Regions from separate parts of the Microbacterium sp. FG3 genome, predicted to be linked through region 1. Evidence: predicted binding sites of a transcription regulator. Region 1 holds the regulator's gene; the other holds the start of a gene.
The links. The regulator HrcA, encoded in region 1, represses chaperone genes, less so after heat shock. The targets are predictions, from matches to a motif close to TTNGCACTCGNNNNNNNCGAGTGCNAA.

Region 1 (9,369 bases):
GCCGCCCGGCAGGTCGACCTGCGTGATGTCGCCCGTGACGACCATGCGCGTGCCGAACCCGAGCCGCGTCAGGAACATCTTCATCTGCTCGGGCGTGGTGTTCTGCGCCTCGTCGAGCACGACGAACGAGTTGTTCAGCGTGCGACCGCGCATGTAGGCCAGCGGCGCGACCTCGATCGTGCCGCTCGCGATGAGCTTGGGCACGAGCTCCGGATCCATCATCTCGTTGATGGCGTCGTAGAGCGGGCGCAGGTACGGATCGATCTTGTCGGTGAGCGTGCCGGGCAGGAAGCCGAGCCGCTCCCCCGCCTCGACCGCCGGGCGCGTGAGGATGATCCGCTCCACCTCGCGGCGCTGCAGCGCCTGGACCGCCTTCGCCATGGCGAGGTAGGTCTTGCCGGTGCCGGCGGGGCCGATGCCGAACACGATGGTGTTCTCGTCGATCGCGTCGACGTAGGTCTTCTGGCCGGCCGTCTTGGGCCGGATCACGCGACCGCGCGACGACAGGATCGCCTCGCCCATCACATCGCGCGGGCGCGGGCCGCCCTCCTCGCGCATCATGCGCGCCGACGATGCGACGTCCGCCGGCGCGAGGTCGTGGCCGCCGCGCGTGAGCGCGAGCAGCTCGTCCACGAGCGCGCGGGCGGCGCGGACGGCCGCCTCCTCGCCCGTGAGCGTGATCTCGTTGCCGCGCACGTGCACATCGACGTCGGGATGCGCGCTCTCCACCATCCGCAGCAGCCGGTCCTGGGGGCCGAGCAGCTGCACCATGGCCACGCCGTCGGCGTAGACGCGGTCGGTGTACGGGTCGGGATCAGCCAACGAGTCTCTTCTCCTCGAGTCCACCGGCCAGCACATGCGCATGGACGTGGAAGACGGTCTGCCCGGCGCCGGCGCCGGTGTTGAAGATCAGGCGGTAGTCGCCGTCCGCGTGCTCGGCGGCGACGCGGCCGGCCATCGCGATGACCTCGGCGAGCAGCGAGGGATCGCCCGCCGCGAGCTCGGAGACGTCGCGGTACCGCTGCGTCTTGGGGATCACGAGCAGGTGCACCGGCGCCTGGGGCGCGATGTCGCGCAGCACGAAGACGTGCTCGTTCTGCGCGACGATCTCGCCGGGGATCTCGCCCTGCAGGATCCGCGTGAAGAGGGACGGCTCGCTCATGTCCTCAAGTCTAGTGACGCGGGATCGGACCGCGTCGGGGCTCCCGCTCTCGGCGCCGCTCACCAGCGACCCAGGCGCGCGTTCAGCACGGCCAGCGCCGCGGGGCCCGCCGTCGACGTGCGCAGCACCGTGGCACCCAGGCGCGCCCGCGCGGCGCCCGCGGCCTCGAGCCGCTCGAGCTCCTCGGGCGCGATCCCGCCCTCCGGCCCCACGACGAGCAGGATCTCGTCGGCGTCGTCCACCGGCGCCGTGCTGAGCGCGGCGTCGGTCCACGGGTCGAGCACGAGCATGCGCGCGCCGCCCGCGCGCGCGGCGAGCTGCGCGGTCGTGACGGGCTCGGCCACCTCCGGGACCCACGAGCGGTGCGCCTGCTTGGCCGCCTCGCGCACGATCGCCTGCCAGCGCTCGCGGCCCTTCCGCGCCTTGGGTCCCTCCCACCGCGAGACGCTGCGCGCGGCCTGCCACGGGATCACCTCGTCGACGCCCAGCTCGGTGGCCGCCTGCACGGCCAGCTCGTCGCGGTCGCCCTTCGCGAGCGCCTGTGCGAGCACGAGGCGCGGGCGGACCGGCGCCTCCTCGCTGCGGCCGCTCACCCGGATGCGCACGTGCTTGGGGTCGGCCGCGACGACCTCGCCGTCCAGACGCACGCCCCGGCCGTCGCCGACCGTGACGGCCTCGCCCGGGCGGACGCGGCGCACCGCGGCGGCGTGATGGGCCTCGGCGCCCGTCAGCTCGATCTCGTCGCCGACCGCGGCCGCCGCGGCGGACTCGTCGAGGAAGTGCAGCGCCACGATCAGTTGCGGAAGCGGTCGCGCAGCTTGGCGAACAGGCCCTGGTGGTGCTCGGAGAGGCGCGGCGCCTGCGGCCGCTGGCGCTGCGCCAGCTCCTCCACGAGGGCGCGCGTCTTCGCGTCGAGCTTGGTCGGCGTCATCACCCGCACGCCGAGGCGCAGATCGCCGCGACGTCCCGAGCGCAGGCCGGTGATGCCCCGGCCCTCGATGCGCAGCTCGTCGCCGGACTGCACGCCGGGCCGCAGATCCAGCTCGATCGGCCCGTCGAGGCCCTCGACCGTCACGTGCGTGCCGAGGATCGCGTCGGTCATCGCGACCTCGACGACGGCGGTGAGGTCGTCGCCCTCGCGCCCGAAGACCGGGTGCGGCTCGATCTCGACCTGCAGGTAGAGGTCGCCGTTCGGGCCGCCGGCCTCGCCGACCTCGCCCGAGCCGGGCAGCTGCAGCCGCAGGCCGCTCTCGACGCCGGCGGGGATGTCGACCGAGACGGTGCGGCGGGCGCGGACGCGGCCGTGGCCGTGGCACGTGGGGCACGGCGCGGGGATGACCGTGCCGTAGCCCTGGCACGATCCGCACGGCTGCGTCGTGACCATGTTGCCGAGCAGGCTGCGCACCTGCGTGCGCACCTGGCCCGATCCGCCGCACACGTCGCAGCGCTCGGGATGCGTGCCCGGCTGGCAGCACGAGCCCTGGCAGGTCTCGCACAGCACGGCGGTGTCGACCTCGATGTCGCGGTGCGCGCCGAAGACGACGTCGCCCAGGTCGAGCGTGAGGCGCACGAGCGCGTCCTCGCCCCGCTGGCGCCGGTCGCGAGGGCGCCCGGCCCTGCCGCCCGCCGACCCGAAGAAGGTCTCGAAGATGTCGCCGAACCCGCCGAAACCGCCGCCGCCGAACGGCGACTCGTCGCCGCCCATGTCGTAGCGCCGGCGCTGCTCCGGATCGCTCAGCACGTCGTAGGCGTGCGTGACCGCCTTGAACTTCTCGGCCGCGTCCGGGCTCGGGTTGACGTCGGGGTGCAGCTGACGCGCCAGCTTGCGGTAGGCGCGCTTGATCTCCTCGTCGCTCGCCTCGCGTGAGACGCCCAGAACCTCGTAGTGGTCTGCCACAGTCGCCTTTCCGGGACCGCCCGAGCGGTCCGTCGCCGTGTCCGTCGCGCCTCAGCGGCGCGCGGCATCCTCGTCCAGCAGCCTCGTCAGGTAGCGGGCGACCGCCCGCGCCGCCGACAGGTTGCTGGGATAGTCCATGCGGGTCGGCCCCATCACGCCCACGCGGGCCGTGCCGATCCGCGAGTCGTAGTCGCTCGCCACGATCGAGGCGTCGCCCAGGCCGAACGGCGCGTTCTCGCGCCCGATGCTCGCCGCCAGGCCCTGGTCGTCGGGCTGCATCTCCGACATCAGCCGCAGCAGGGTGACCTGCTCCTCGATCGCCTCCAGCAGCGGGTGGATGCTGCCGCGGAAGTCCTGCTCGCGGCGCGCGAGCGTGGCCGCCCCCGCCATGACGAGCCGGTTCTGGCGGAACTCCGCCAGCTCCTCCGCGATCACCCGCGCGAGTTCGCGCAGCGTGCCGGCCAGGCGGTCCGCGGGGTCCGCGGAGCCCTCGAGCACCGCGGCGACGCGCTCCGAGCCCTCGCCGACCGAGCGCCCGGTGACGAGGGTGGCGAGCTGCGCGCGCAGCAGCGCCACGTCGGCGTCCTCGAGCGCGGCCGGCACGACGACGATGCGCTGCGAGACGCGCCCCGTGTCGGTGACGAGGATCACGAGCAGCCGCGAGGGCTCGAGCGCCACGAGCTCGAGGTGCGTCACGTTCGCGCGGGCGAACGACGGGTACTGCACGAGCGCGACCTGGCCGGTCAGCTGCGTGAGCAGGCGCACGGTGCGCGCGAGGAGGTCGTCGAGGTCCTGCGGATCGGCGAGGAACGTCGAGATGGCGGCGCGCTGCGCCGGCGTGAGGGGGCGGATCTCGGCGAGGTGGTCGACGAACACGCGGTACCCCTTGTCGGTGGGCACGCGCCCGGAGGACGTGTGCGGCGCCGTGATGAGGTCCTCGTCCTCGAGCATCGCCATGTCGTTGCGGATCGTCGCGGCCGAGACGTCGAAGGCGTGGCGCTCGACGATCGCCTTGCTGCCCACCGGCTCGTGCGTGTCCACGTAGTCCTGCACGATGGCGCGGAGCACCTGCAGGCCTCGTTCGGTGACCATCGCGCTCCCTTCTGGCACTCGATCCTGACGAGTGCCAATTCTAGCCGCTCGGGCGGGGAACCGGCGGCTCAGTCGGTCAGCGCGCGCACCACGGCATCGGCCAGCAGCCGCCCCTTGAGCGTCAGCACGATGCGCCCGCGGAGGGCGGCGGGACCCTCGACGAGCTCGTCGGCGATCAGCCCCGCCACGGCCTCGCGCCGCACGGCGGGCACCGTGGCCAGCTCCAGTCCCTCGCGGATGCGGCTCTCCAGCAGCACCCGCTCGAGCAGGCGCGCCGCCTCGTCCGGCCGCTCGCGAGCCGCCGCCGGGGACTCCCCGCCGGCGAGCCGCTGCGCGTACGCGGCGGGGTGCTTCACGTTCCACCAGCGCAGGCCGGCGACGTGGCTGTGCGCGCCCGGACCGAAGCCCCACCAGTCCTGCCCACGCCAGTAGTTCAGGTTGTGCCGCGAGCGGTGCTCCGGCCCGCGCGACCAGTTCGACACCTCGTACCAGTCGAAGCCGGCCGCCGCGAGGCGGGCGTCCGCGAGCTCGTACATGTCGGCCTGCACGTCGCCGTCCGGCTCCGGCACCTCGGCGCGCGCGATCTGCCTGGCGAGCTTCGTGCCCTCCTCGATGATGAGCGCGTAGGCCGAGACGTGGTCGGGCTCGAGCGCCAGCGCCGCGTCGAGCGATGCCGACCAGTCGCCCAGGGTCTCCCCCGGCGCGCCGTAGATCAGGTCGACGCTCACGTCGAGGCCCGCGCCGCGCGCGGCGGCCACCGCCGTGCCCACGTTGGCGGGCGTGTGCGTGCGGTCGAGCGCCGCGAGCACGCGCGGCACGGCCGACTGCATGCCGATCGACATGCGGGTGACGCCGGCAGCGGCGAGCTCGTGCGCGACGGCGTCGGTGACGGTGTCGGGATTGGCCTCCACGGTGACCTCGGCCCCCGGCTGCAGCCCGAACGCCTCGCGCACCGCGGCCAGCATCCTGGCCAGGTCGCCGGCCGGCAGCAGCGTGGGCGTGCCGCCGCCGAAGAACACCGTGCTGGCCGGACGCATCGCGCCCGCGCCGCCGAGCACGCCCTCGGCGAGCTCGACCTCGCGGATCAGCGTGTCGGCGTACATGTCCTGCCGTGCCCCGCGCAGCTCGGTCGCCGTGTAGGTGTTGAAGTCGCAGTAGCCGCAGCGCACGCGGCAGAACGGCACGTGCAGGTACACCCCGAGCTCCGCCTCGCGGTCGACGGGGAGGTCGGCGGGCAGCGCTCCGTCGACGGGTGCGGGGTCGCCCAGGGGCAGCGCCGCGCCCATCAGGTGCGCGCCGCCTTCGATGTCGGCCCGCGCATCAGGACGGCGTCGCGAACAGCGGCGAGATCGCGCGCAGGTAGCGGTCGAAGAGCGCGCGGCGACGGCGGCGGATCAGGCCGGGGAACAGCCGGCCCAGCGGCCGCGTGGGGCGGTCGAAGGCGCGCACCGTGAACCACACCTCGTCGTTCTCGCGCCACTCGATCATGAACGACTCCTCGCCGCTCACCACCGATCCGCCCACCGTGCCGAGCGCGAAGCCCACGCGACGCTGCTCCTCGACGACGAAGATCACGCGCAGCTCGCCGCCCGCGTGGTGCCCGTGCACCCGGCCCTGCAGGCGCACGGTGGCGCCGGCGCTCACGAGGGGCGTGCCCTCGGCGTCGAAGCGCTGCTCGCTCTCGCCGAAGCGCTCGCCGCCGTCCATGCCGGCCGGCGCGATCGGCCGGCCCTCGCCGTCGAAGCTCACGCCGGTGTACGCGGGACCGGCCGCGGGGCGCACCTCGAGCACCTGCAGCTGCGCGCCGCGCTGCGCCGCCCACGACAGCAGCTCCTCGGCGGCCGCGCGGAAGCGCTCCTCGCCGCTGCCGATGCGCCACTCCTCCGCCGCCGGAATGCTCTTCTCCGGCGGGTACTGCAGCAGGTCGTCGGCCTGCGTGCCGCCGACGGCGGCGTAGTCGACGGTCTCGTCTCGGAACGTGCCCCGGCGCATGGTCACAGCCTACCCAGGGCTACTTGCCCTTGGTCTCGACGTCGCCCGAGAGCGCCGCGATGAACGCCTCCTGCGGCACCTCGACGCGGCCGACCATCTTCATGCGCTTCTTGCCTTCCTTCTGCTTCTCGAGCAGCTTGCGCTTGCGCGTGATGTCGCCGCCGTAGCACTTGGCGAGCACGTCCTTGCGGATCGCGCGGATGTTCTCGCGCGCGATGATCCGGGCGCCGATCGCGGCCTGGATCGGCACCTCGAACTGCTGCCGCGGGATCAGCTTGCGCAGCCGCTCCGTCATCGTCGTGCCGTACGAGTACGCCTTGTCGCGGTGCACGATGGCGCTGAACGCGTCGACGCGGTCGCCCTGCAGCAGGATGTCGACCTTCACGAGGTCGGCCTCCTGCTGACCGGCCGGCTCGTAGTCGAAGCTCGCGTAGCCCTGCGTGCGGCTCTTCAGCTGGTCGAAGAAGTCGAACACGATCTCGCCGAGGGGGATCGTGTACTTCAGCTCCACGCGCTCCTCGGAGAGGTAGTCCATCCCCTCGAGGCTGCCGCGCCGGTTCTGGCACAGCTCCATGACCGTGCCGACGTAGTCCTTGGGCGTGAGGATCGACGCGCGCACGATCGGCTCGCTGACGGCGCCGATCTTGCCCTCGGGGTACTCGCTCGGGTTGGTCACGACGATGCGCTGGCCGGTCTCCGTGAGCACCTCGTAGATCACGCTCGGCGCGGTCGTGATGAGGTCGAGGCCGAACTCGCGCGAGAGCCGCTCCGTGACGATCTCGAGGTGCAGCAGGCCGAGGAAGCCGCAGCGGAAGCCGAAGCCGAGGGCCACCGAGGTCTCCGGCTCGTAGACGAGGGCGGCGTCCGAGAGCTTGAGCTTGTCGAGCGCCTCGCGCAGCTCCGGATAGTCGCTCGCGTCGATCGGGTACAGACCCGAGAACACCATGGGCTTCGGCTCCACGTAGCCCGCGAGCGCGTCGGTCGCGGGCTTGCGCGCGTTCGTGACCGTGTCGCCCACCTTCGACTGGCGCACGTCCTTCACGCCGGTGATGAGGTAGCCCACCTCGCCGACGCCGAGGCCGCGCGTGGGCTGCGGCTCGGGGCTCGACACGCCGATCTCGAGCAGCTCGTGCGTCGCCTGCGTCGACATCATCTGCACGCGCTCGCGCGGCTCGAGCCGCCCGTCCACCATGCGCACGTACGTGACGACGCCGCGATAGGCGTCGTAGACCGAGTCGAAGATCATGGCGCGCGCCGGCGCGTCGGCGTCGCCGACCGGCGCCGGGATCTCGCCCACGAGCCGGTCCAGCAGCGCGTCGACGCCCTGCCCCGTCTTGCCCGACACCCGCAGCACGTCCTCGGGGTCGCCGCCGATGAGGTCGGCGAGCTCCTTCGCGAACCGCTCGGGATCCGCGGCGGGCAGGTCGATCTTGTTGAGCACCGGGATGATCGTGAGGTCGTTCTCGAGCGCCATGTAGAGGTTGGCGAGGGTCTGGGCCTCGATGCCCTGCGCCGCGTCCACGAGCAGGATGGCGCCCTCGCAGGCGGCGAGCGAGCGCGAGACCTCGTAGCTGAAGTCGACGTGCCCCGGCGTGTCGATCATGTTGAGCGCATACGTGGTGCCGTCGACCTCCCACGGGATCCGCACCGCCTGGCTCTTGACCGTGATGCCGCGCTCGCGCTCGATGTCCATGCGGTCGAGGTACTGCGCGCGCATGTCGCGGTCGGCGACCACGCCCGTCAGCTGCAGCATGCGGTCGGCCAGGGTGGACTTGCCGTGGTCGATGTGGGCGATGATGCAGAAATTGCGGATGCGCTCGGGCGGCGTCGCGGCGGGCTCGAGCGGATTCAGGGCGCGTGGAGACATGTTCGTCCGATTCTACGGTGCACACCCACCGCCATAATGCGCGCCACGGTGGGAGCAGATCGCTCAGATTCCGCGCGTCAACGCCACTCAGACGCGGCGGAATGCTCAACACGAGTTGATCACGGTTTCCTCACGAAGTACGGCTCCGTAACAACCCCGGAACATCCGGTGTGTGAGAGTGACTGTCAATCGGGCGGCTGTCGCCCGGAGTACGGCAGTGACCGGAGCACCAGTCACATCCCGTGATCACATGAACACAAGGAGAAGGAATGCGTCTGCGACGTATCTACGCGGGAGTGGCCGCTGCGGCCGCACTCGGCCTGGCCCTGACGGCCTGCGCGCCCGCCGACACCGGTGACGGCGGCGACGGCGACGGCGGCACCGCCAGCCAGTCGATCTCGGCGACCGTGGGCCCGGTGGACTTCACCAGCTACAACGGGTTCGCCAGCGCCTCGTACAACACGTACAACTCCGCGATCGTCGACCTGCTGAAGGTGGGGTTCGTCTACTACGGGCCCGACGGATCGATCGTTCCGAACGAGGACCTGGGCTCGTTCGAGCTCGTCAGCGAAGACCCCATGGTCGTCGAGTTCACCATCAGCGATGACGCTGTGTGGTCGGACGGCACGCCCATCACGGTGGCCGACGCGATCCTCGCGTGGGGCATCCAGAACCCGAACCTCAGCACCGAGGTCGACGAGGACGGCAACCCCGTGCCGCTGTTCGACTCGGTCTCGCAGGACCTCGGCAACACCGTTCCCGCGGGCCCGCAGGGCGACCCGAGCGGCAAGACCTTCACCATGGAGTTCGCCGCACCCGACCCCGACTGGCAGATCCAGACCTACCTCCTCGACCCGGCCCACGTCGTCGCGGAGCAGGCCGGAATGACCGTCGAGGAACTCACGGAGGCGATCCTCTCGGGCGACTCCGAGGCGCTGGCGCCGGCCGCCGAGTTCTGGAACAACGGCTGGACGACCGAGCCGGGCACGCTGCCCGACACCGCCCTCATCCCGTCGTCGGGCCCGTACATCCTCGACTCGTGGAGCGCCACGCAGTCGGTCACGCTCAAGGCCAACCCTGAGTACTACGGCGAGCAGCTGGCGCCGCAGAACGACGAGCTCGTGTTCCGCTTCATCGACCAGGCGTCGATGCCGCAGGCGCTCCAGAACGGCGACGTCGACGTGATCGCCCCGCAGCCCACGGTCGACACCATCAACCAGCTCGAGGAGATGGGCGACGCCGTCAGCGTCTACACCGGTCCCACGCTCACGTGGGAGCACCTCGACCTCAACCAGCGCGAGGGCGCGATCTTCTCCAACGCGGAGCTGCGCAAGGCGTTCGCCATGTGCGTGCCGCGCC
Region 2 (9,369 bases), on a different contig from region 1:
CGGTCGAGGAGCACCCCGTCCCGTCGTACGAGGTCGTGATGCCGGAGGCACTCGCGACCATGCCGCGACCGGACGAGGGCGACATCTTCTTCGACTTCGAGGGCGACCCGCTCTACAGCGAGGGCGACGGCGACGGTCACGAGGAGTGGGGCATCGACTACCTCTTCGGCTGGGTCGACATGCAGGAGCGCTACACGCCGCTGTGGGCGCACGACCTGGCGGCCGAGCGCGAGGCGCTCGAGCGGTTCTGCGACTTCGTCGCCGCGCGCCGGGCCGCGCACCCCGGCATGCACATCTACCACTACGCGCCCTACGAGCCCACGCACCTGGCCGCCATGGCGGCCCGGCACGGCGTGCGCGAGGGCGACGTCGACCGCATGCTGCGCGACGAGCTGTTCGTCGACCTCTACCCGATCGTGCGCCGCGCGGTGCGGGTGGGCTCGCGGTCGTACTCCATCAAGAAGCTCGAGCCGCTCTACATGGGCGACGAGGTGCGCACGCAGGACGTGCAGCAGGGCGGCGACTCGATCCTGCGCTATGTCGAGGCGCGCGAGCTCCTGGCCGCCGGGCGCGCGGACGAGGCTCGGGCGATCCTCGACGACCTCGCCGCGTACAACGCCTACGACTGCGTCTCGACGCGGCGCCTGCGCGACTGGCTCGTCGACCGCGCCCGCGAGACCGGCGTACGGCCGGCGCCGCCCGACCACAACGAGGCGATCACGTACGAGCCGTCGCCGCTCGCCGAGGCGCTGCGGCTGCGCGCCGACGCGGCCGAACCGGACGGCGCGGATGCGGCGGCCCTGCGCCTGGGCGCCGCGGCGATCGACTACTACCCGCGCGAGGCGAAGAGCTACTGGCAGGGGCACTTCCAGCGCCTGCGTGAGCCGCTGTCACTGTGGGCCGACACGCGCGACGTCGTCGCGGTCGACGCATCGCGCAGCCGCATGGTCGAGGACTGGCACGTGCCGCAGGAGGGGCGCCGCGCCGAACGCCGCGTCGTCGCCCTGCGCGGCGACGTCGCGCCCGGCACGCGCATCCGCGAGGGTGCGGAGCCGTTCGTGCTCTATGCGCGCCCCGCGCCGTTCGCGGCCGAGGTGTCGTCGCGGTGGATCCACGTGCCGCGCGGCGTGCGGGTGATCGAGGAGCTCGACGACGGCATCGTGGTCGAGGAGACCGCGATCGGCGGCATGACCTGGAGCGAGCTGCCCGTGGCCGTCGCGCCGGCCCCGCCGCCGCGCGCCGGCAACCAGCAGAAGGCGATCGAGGCCTGGGCCGAGTCGGTCCTGTCGGCCGCGGAGTCGGGTGGCTTCCCCGCCGACGCCGCCACCGACCTGCTGCGCCGCGTCCCGCCGCGCGTGCCCGGCGGGCTCGCGCCCAGCGCGGGCGACGACGTCGCGGCGATCACCGCCTCGCTGCTCGCCCTCGAGCGCGGCTACCTGGCGGTGCAGGGCCCGCCCGGCACGGGCAAGACGTACGTCGGCTCGCACGTGATCGCGCGTCTCGTGGCCGAGCACGGCTTCAAGGTCGGCGTGGTCGCACAGTCGCACGCGGTCGTCGAGCACATGCTCGACCGCGTGATCGCCGCGGGCCTGGCGCCCGGCCGCGTTGCCAAGGCGCCGAAGGACGGCGGTGCGGAGGCCGCATTCACCGTCATCCCGAAGAACGGCGTCGCGGCCTTCGCCGCCGAGCACCCCGACGGCTACGTCATCGGCGGCACCGCGTGGGACTTCGCGCACGAGCAGCGCGTGCCGCGCGGCAGCCTCGACCTGCTCGTGATCGACGAGGCCGGGCAGTTCTCGCTCGCCTCGACGATCGCCGTCTCGCTGGCCGCGCACCGCCTGCTGCTGCTCGGCGATCCGCAGCAGCTGCCGCAGGTGAGCCAGGGCACGCACCCGGAGCCCGTCGACACGTCGGCGCTCGGCTGGGTGATGGCCGGCGAGCAGGTGATCCCGTCGACGCACGGCTACTTCCTGGCCCGCTCGGTGCGGATGCACCCCGCCGTCGCCCGGGTCGTGTCCGACCTGTCGTACGCCGCCCGCCTCGCCTCGCGCGCCGGCGCCGAGCTGCGGGCCGTCGAGGGCCTCGAGCCGGGCCTGCACGTCGTGCCCGTGCGTCACCACGGCAACGCCACGGAGTCGCCGGAGGAGGCGGCGGAAGTCGTGCGGATCGCGCGCGGGCTCATCGGCCGCTCGTTCACCGACATCCGGATCGAGGACGACGGCACCGCGACGCCGTGCGATGCCCGCCCGCTCGCGCCCGCCGACGTCATCGTCGTCGCGCCCTACAACGCCCAGGTGCTGTGCGTCGAGCGCGCGCTGGCCGAGGCCGGCCTCGGCGCCGTGCGGGTCGGCACCGTCGACCGGTTCCAGGGACAGGAGGCGGCCGTTTCGATCGTGACGCTCGCGGCCTCCTCGGGCCGCGACGCCCCGCGCGGCAGCGACTTCCTGCTGCTGCAGAACCGCCTCAACGTGGCGGTCTCGCGCGCGATGGTCGCGTCGTACCTCGTGCACTCGCCCGCGCTGCTCGACGATCTGCCGCACACGGCGGACGGCGTCGCGCGGATGAGCGCGTTCGCCCGCCTGGTCGGCGCGTAGAGCCGGGGCTCAGTAGCCGGCGGAGCCGTACAGGCGGTCGCCCGCGTCGCCCAGGCCCGGCACGATGTAGCCGCGCTCGTCGAGCTTCTCGTCGAGGGCGCCGAGCACGAGCGTGACGTCCTTGCCGTCGACCTGGCGCTCGATCGCGGCCACGCCCTCGGGCGCGCCGAGCAGGCAGATCGCGGTGACGTCCTGCGCCCCGCGGTCGAAGAGGAAGTCGATCGCCGCGCCCAGCGATCCGCCGGTCGCGAGCATCGGGTCGAGCACGAAGCACTGGCGGTCGCTGAGGTCGTCGGGCAGACGCTCGGCATACGTCGTGGGCTCGAGGGTCTCGTGGTCGCGCACCATGCCGAGGAAGCCGACCTCGGCCGTCGGCACGAGCTTGACCATGCCGTCGAGCATGCCGAGTCCCGCGCGCAGGATCGGCACGACGAGCGGCTTCGGCTCGCTGATCTCCACGCCCATCGTCGTCGTCACCGGGGTCTGGATCTCGCGCGGCGAGACGCGCACGTTGCGGGTCGCCTCGTAGGCCAGCAGCGTCACGAGCTCCTCGGTGAGCTGGCGGAACACGGGGGAGGGCGTCTTCTCGTTGCGGAGGACGGTCAGCTTGTGGGTGATGAGCGGGTGGTCCGCAACGTGCAGGCGCATAAGACCAAGGTAGTCGCGGCGCCTGGGACCCAGCCAGTCGGGCGGCCGCCGAGGCGCGCCCGGGCGCGGCGGGCTTCCCCCGCGGCCGCGCACGCGAGAGAGTGGGGGTGGAGGACGCCGCCCGGCGCCCCGGAGAGGAGCTCATCATGAAGGCACTGCAGTACGTCGAGGTCGGCAAGCCGCCGGTGGTCGTCGAGGTCCCGACTCCCGAGCCCGGTCCCGGGCAGGTGCGCCTCAAGGTCACCGCCGCCGGTGCGTGCCACTCCGACTCGTTCGTGATGGGGCTGAGCGAGGAGGAGTACGCCCAGTTCGGCTACCCGCTGCCCATGACGCTCGGTCACGAGGGCGTCGGCGTCGTCGACAAGCTCGGCGAGGGCGTGACGAGCGTGGCCGTGGGCGATGCCGTCGCGGTGTACGGGCCGTGGGGCTGCGGCACCTGCTACCCCTGCTCGCAGGGCAAGGAGAACTACTGCGAGCGCGCGGCGGAGCTCGGGATCACGCCTCCCGGGCTGGGCCACGACGGGTCCATGGCGGAGTACATGATCATCGACGATCCGCGCCACCTCGTGCCGCTGGGCGACCTCGATCCCGTCGAGAACGTGGCGCTCACCGACGCGGGCCTCACGCCGTACCACGCGATCAAGGGATCGCTCGGCAAGCTCGGTCCCGGCAGCACGGCCGTGGTCATCGGCACCGGCGGCCTCGGCCACGTGGCCATCCAGATCCTGCGCGCCCTCACTCCCGCCACGGTCATCGCCCTCGACGTGAACGACGAGAAGCTCGCGCTCGCGAAGGACGTCGGCGCGCACCACGCGTTCCTGTCCAACGAGGACGCGCCCGCCGCGATCGAGAAGGCCACGGGGCGCCGCACCGTCACGGCGATCTTCGACTTCGTCGCGATCCAGCCGACCGTCGACCTGGGCGCGGCGCTCTCGGGCATCGAGACCGATCAGGTGCTCGTGGGCGTCGGCGCGACGAAGGCCGACGTGGGCATGCTCGCCAAGCCGTACGACTCGAGCATCCGCTCGCCGTACTGGGGCTCGCGCTCCGAGCTCATCGAGGTGCTGAACCTGGCCCGCGCGGGCCTCGTCCACGTCGAGACGGAGCGCTTCTCGCTCGACGACGCGCCGGAGGCGTACGACCGCCTGCACGAGGGCACGCTCCGCGGCCGCGCGGTCATCACGCCCTGACGCGGGCCTGGCCCGCGCCGGTCGCCGCGTACGCTCGAGGCATGACGCCCGATCCCGCCGACGCCGCGGCGATGGCGCGCGCGCTCGCGCTCGCCGCCGAGGCGGCGGCCGCCGGCGAGATCCCCGTCGGGGCCGTCGTCCTCGATGTCGACGGCAGCGTGATCGGCGAGGGGCGCAACCGGCGCGAGGAGCACCACGACCCGTCCGCGCACGCCGAGGTCGTCGCGCTGCGGCAGGCGGCCGAGCACGTCGGATCGTGGAACCTCGAGGGCCGCACGCTCGTCGTCACCCTCGAGCCGTGCCTCATGTGCGCCGGCGCGGTGCTGCAGGCGCGGATCGGCCGACTCGTGTTCGGCGCGTGGGACGACAAGGCGGGCGCGGCCGGATCGATGTACGACGTCGTGCGCGACCGCCGCCTGCCCTACCGCGCCGAGGTCGTCGGCGGCGTGCGCGAGGAGGAGTCGCAGAAGCTGCTGCGCGCCTTCTTCGAGGCCCGCCGCTGATCCGATCAGACCCGCTTCGCGCGGACGCTGGACCACTCGTCGTCGAGGGCGATGTTGCCGTTGAGCGTCCATCCGAACTCGCGCACGCGCGCCCAGATGCTGTCGCGGTTGATGTCGGTGCGATTGCCCTTCGGGTAGCCGATCCACACCGCCCGCGCCGACGCGAGCACCGGCATCACGTCGGCGAGCAGCCGGTCGAGCTCCGCGCGATCCGCCGCGAACAGGACGGCGACGCCGTCGGTGTCGCGCTCGATCCCGTCGACCACGGTGACGCCCTCGGGCAGGGGATCGAGCAGCGCGCGCTGCTCGGCGGTGGCGGGGCCGAACAGCAGCTCGGTGCCCGGCTTGATCTGCAGCTTCTCCGCGACGGTCCTCGACATGACGGGCCTCAGCGCGGCAGCAGCTCCTCGCCCAGGTAGGCGAGGTGGTCGAGGTCGGTCATGTCGATCATCTGGAGGTAGATGCGCTCGGCGCCCAGCTCCTGCAGGCGGCCGACACGGTCGGCGATCTCGGCCGCCGAGCCGCACAGGTTGAAGCCGGCGCGGAACCGCTCGAGGTCCACGCCCGTGTTCGCCGCGCGCCGCGCGACGTCCGCCTCGGTGGCGCCGGCGAGGACCGTCAGCCCCACCGTGCGCTTGAGCGTGGCGGGGTCGCGGTCGATCCGCTCGCACGCCGCGGTGACCCGCGCGAACCGATCGGCGATCACGTCCTCCGGCTGGAACACGATGTTGAACTCCGTCGCGTACCGGGCGGCGAGCGCGGGCGTGCGCGTGGGGCCCGCGCCGCCCACGATGAGCGGCATCGGGCTCTGCACGGGCTTGGGCAGCGCGGGCGAGTCCTCGAGGCGGTAGTGCGCGCCCTCGAACGAGAAGGTCTCGCCGACCGGCGTCGCCCACAGGCCCGTGAGGATCTGCAGCTGCTCCTCGAGCAGGTCGAACCGCTTGGCGGGGAAGGGGATGCCGTACGCGCGGTGCTCGTCCTCGTACCAGCCCGTGCCCAGGCCCAGCTCGAAGCGGCCGCCCGACATCGCGTCGAGCTGAGCGGCCTGGATCGCCAGCAGGCCCGGGTGGCGGTACGTGACGGACGAGACGAGCGTGCCGAGGCGGATCCGCGACGTCTCGCGCGCGAGTCCCGCGATGGTCGTGAGGGCGTCGGTCGGGCCGGGCAGGCCGTCGAAGAAGTCGCCCATCTTCAGGAAGTGGTCCGAGCGGAAGAAGCCGTCGAAGCCGAGGCGCTCGGCCGCCTGCGCGAACGCGAGCTGGGTGTCGTAGTCGGCGCCCTGCTGGGGCTCGGTGAAGACGCAGTACTCCATGCGGCCAGTCTGCCGCACCCGCCACGGGTCGGGCTCGCGGCGTCAGACGCGGTCGGCGAGGATCGCGAGCCGGCGGCCGCCGACCCGGGTGAGGAGGAGCGTGGCCGACTCGTCGCCGCGCAGCGCCAGCTTGCGGCGCAGCGCGGCGGGATCCACGTCGACGCCGCGCTTCTTGATCTCCAGCGTGCCGATCCCGCGCGCCCGCAGCGCCTTGCCGAGGCCCTTCACGTCGGCCGGCAGCGTCTCGCGCACGCGGAAGCTCGACACGAACGGGCTCGTCACGGCCGCGTCGCCGGTGAGGTACGCGATCCCCGGGGCGATCGGCCCCGCGTCGAGCGCGCGGGCGACGTCGCCGACGAGGCGGGCGCGGATGACCGAGCCCTCCGGCTCGTGCACGAAGGCGCCGAGCGGCCGATCCGGCTCGTCCTCGGTGTCGCCGGGGGCGGTGAGCTCGTGCGCGGCGCCGTCGCGCAGCACGAGGGCCGCGCGCCGCACGCCGTCGCGCGCGAGCGCGCCCGACCACAGCACGAGCTCCACCGTGGAGCCGTCGGCGCTGACCCACTGCGCCTCGGCGTCGTCGGGCAGGGCGTCGCGGTCGTGTGCGGGGCCGAGCTTGATGCCCGTCGGCACACGGTCGCCGAGCCCGAAGGCCCAATCCAGCGGCGGCGAGTAGTCGGACGGCGCCACGCGCCTGGTCTCGGCGTGGCCCGCCGTGCGCCGCGCGGGATCGAGCCACGCGGCATCGACCGACGACAGGTCGGCGTCCTCGGCGCGCCCGTGCGTGACGGTGGTGCCCGGCCGGAACGCCGCGAGGTTGTACGCGGCCAGAGCCGCGGTAACCTCGTCGGCGTCGACCGCGGCCACGTCGATCCCCAGCCCGGCGAACGCGAGCGCGTCGCCGCCGATCCCGCATCCGAGGTCCGCCACGCGGCCGATGCCCGCCCGGCGCATCCGCTCGGCGTGGTGGGTCGCGACCGTCAGGCGCGTGGCCTGCTCGAGCCCCGCGCGGGTGAAGAGCATGCGCTCGGCGAGCGCGCCGAACTTCACCGCGCCGCGCTGCCGCAGCCGCACCTGGCCCACCACGGCCGAGACGAGGTCGGGGGAGCGCCCCGCGGCGCGCAGGCGCGACACGGCGCGCGCCACGTCGGCGGCCGTCTCGACGGGATCGAGCGAGTCGAGCAGCGCGAGCCCCTCGCGCGTGAGCAGGGCGTCGAGCTCGGACCGATCCATCCCCTCAGGGTACGGCGACGGGGGTTGGCACTCGCGTTGCGAGAGTGCCAACGGGTCCCTACACTTGGCGTTAGCACTCTCCGCGCGAGAGTGCGAACTCAAGTCTTCTGACAGCACAGGGAAAGAAGAGGTACACCGTGTCGGTTTCCATCAAGCCGCTCGAGGACCGCATCGTCATCAAGCAGGTCGAGGCCGAGCAGACCACTGCCAGCGGTCTGGTCATCCCCGACACCGCCAAGGAGAAGCCCCAGGAGGGCGAGGTCGTGGCCGTGGGCCCCGGCCGCATCGACGACAACGGCAACCGCGTCCCGCTCGACGTCGCCGTCGGCGACCGCGTCCTGTACAGCAAGTACGGCGGCACCGAGGTGAAGTTCGGTGCCGACGAGTACCTCGTGCTCTCGGCCCGCGACGTCCTCGCGGTCGTCGTCCGCTGACACGCAGCTCGCGCGAAGGCCCGGCTCCCGCAAGGGGGTCGGGCCTTCGTCGTTCCCGATCCACGCGCGTCCCCGGATCGGACGTCGTCCCCGGATCGGTCGTGCCGGATCGGACGTCGTCCCCGGATCGGTCGTGCCGGATCGGCGGGAATCGCGCGGCATCTGGCAGGCGTGCGCGCCGGGTGGCCGCCGCGGCGCGAGTAGCCTGATCCGGTGACCGTGCCCGTGCCGCCTCCCGCCCGCATCGTCGATCCGGATCGGGAGCGGGTGCTCGGCACCGGGTACGCCTTCGGGGCCTACCTGCTGTGGGGCTTCCTGCCCCTGTACTTCGTCGCGCTCGCGCCGACCGGCCCGTGGGAGGTCGTCGGCTGGCGGGTGCTGCTCTCGCTCGTCTTCTGCGCCGTGGTGCTGACGATCGCGGGCGGCTGGACGCGCATGCTCGCGGTGCTGCGCAATCGCCGCCTGGCGCTGTGGACCGCGGTGGCCGGCGTGCTCATCTACGTCAACTGGCAGGCGTTCCTCCTGGCCACCCAGACCGGCCATGTCGTCGAGGCCAGCCTGGGCTACTTCATCAACCCGATCGCCACGGTCCTGCTCGCCGTGCTCGTGCTGCACGAGCGGCTGCGCCCGCTGCAGTGGGCTGCCATCGGCATCGCGGTGGTCGCCGTGCTCGTCATCGTGGTGGCGTACGGATCGGTGCCGTGGATCGCCCTGACGCTGACGGCCAGCTTCGGACTGTACGGCCTCGTCAAGAACCGGATCGGCGGCGCCGTGGACGCCGTCAGCGGCCTGGCGCTCGAGACGTTCTGGCTCACGCCGATCGCCATCGTGCAGCTCGTGATCGTGGCGCTCACGACGGGCCTCACCTTCGGCACCGCGGGGCCGGTGCACGCCGTCCTGCTCGCGCTCGCGGGGGTGGCCACCGCCATCCCCCTGCTGCTTTTCGCCTCGGGCGCGCGCCGCGTCACCCTGACGACCGTCGGCCTGCTGCAGTTCATCGCGCCCATCCTGCAGTTCGTCACCGGCGCCTTCCTGCTCGGCGAGCCGATGCCGCCCGAGCGCTGGGCCGGGTTCGCGATCGTGTGGCTCGCGTGCGCGGTGCTCGTGGTCGACATGGTGCGGCAGGGCCGTCGCATCCGCAGGGCACGCGGAAGATAACGATCCGGTGTCGCGGGGCATACTGCTCAGTTATTAAACGTCGCGAAAACATACCGGAAACATCCTCCGGGGTAACGTGCGTGCAACCGTGGGCGATGTGTTCAACCCGAACCCGCGGAAGCCACTTCGAAAGGACATACCCCGATGGTTCGATCCAGGAAGGCGCTGCTCGGCTTCGCCGCGCTCGCGGGCGCGGCGTCGCTCGTGCTCGCAGGCTGCGCGGGCGGCACCGAGGCCGCGCCCGACGACAGCGCCGAGCCCGTGACCCCCGGCGAGGAGCTGACGCTCACGATCGGCACG

Region 2: groES (co-chaperone GroES) is a predicted target of HrcA. The motif match lies at 7,502-7,528, and genes of this name have one in related genera.

What each region holds. Positions count from the first base shown of each region.
Region 1 is NZ_JBMDJT010000031.1:22,513-31,881, forward strand. Features, by position in the region: gene ACODR5_RS10425 (PhoH family protein) at 1-771, opposite strand, end outside; gene ACODR5_RS10430 (HIT domain-containing protein) at 815-1,162, opposite strand; gene ACODR5_RS10435 (16S rRNA (uracil(1498)-N(3))-methyltransferase) at 1,222-1,953, opposite strand; gene dnaJ (molecular chaperone DnaJ) at 1,956-3,059, opposite strand; gene hrcA (heat-inducible transcriptional repressor HrcA) at 3,111-4,151, opposite strand; gene hemW (radical SAM family heme chaperone HemW) at 4,220-5,437, opposite strand; gene ACODR5_RS10455 (DUF1990 domain-containing protein) at 5,472-6,143, opposite strand; gene lepA (translation elongation factor 4) at 6,163-8,010, opposite strand; gene ACODR5_RS10465 (ABC transporter family substrate-binding protein) at 8,280-9,369, shown strand, end outside.
Region 2 is NZ_JBMDJT010000006.1:41,300-50,668, forward strand. Features, by position in the region: gene ACODR5_RS03525 (TM0106 family RecB-like putative nuclease) at 1-2,594, shown strand, start outside; gene upp (uracil phosphoribosyltransferase) at 2,604-3,242, opposite strand; gene ACODR5_RS03535 (NAD(P)-dependent alcohol dehydrogenase) at 3,389-4,432, shown strand; gene tadA (tRNA adenosine(34) deaminase TadA) at 4,474-4,935, shown strand; gene ACODR5_RS03545 (DUF3052 family protein) at 4,941-5,315, opposite strand; gene ACODR5_RS03550 (LLM class F420-dependent oxidoreductase) at 5,324-6,247, opposite strand; gene ACODR5_RS03555 (class I SAM-dependent methyltransferase) at 6,290-7,477, opposite strand; gene groES (co-chaperone GroES) at 7,615-7,911, shown strand; gene rarD (EamA family transporter RarD) at 8,125-9,069, shown strand; gene ACODR5_RS03570 (ABC transporter substrate-binding protein) at 9,214-9,369, shown strand, end outside.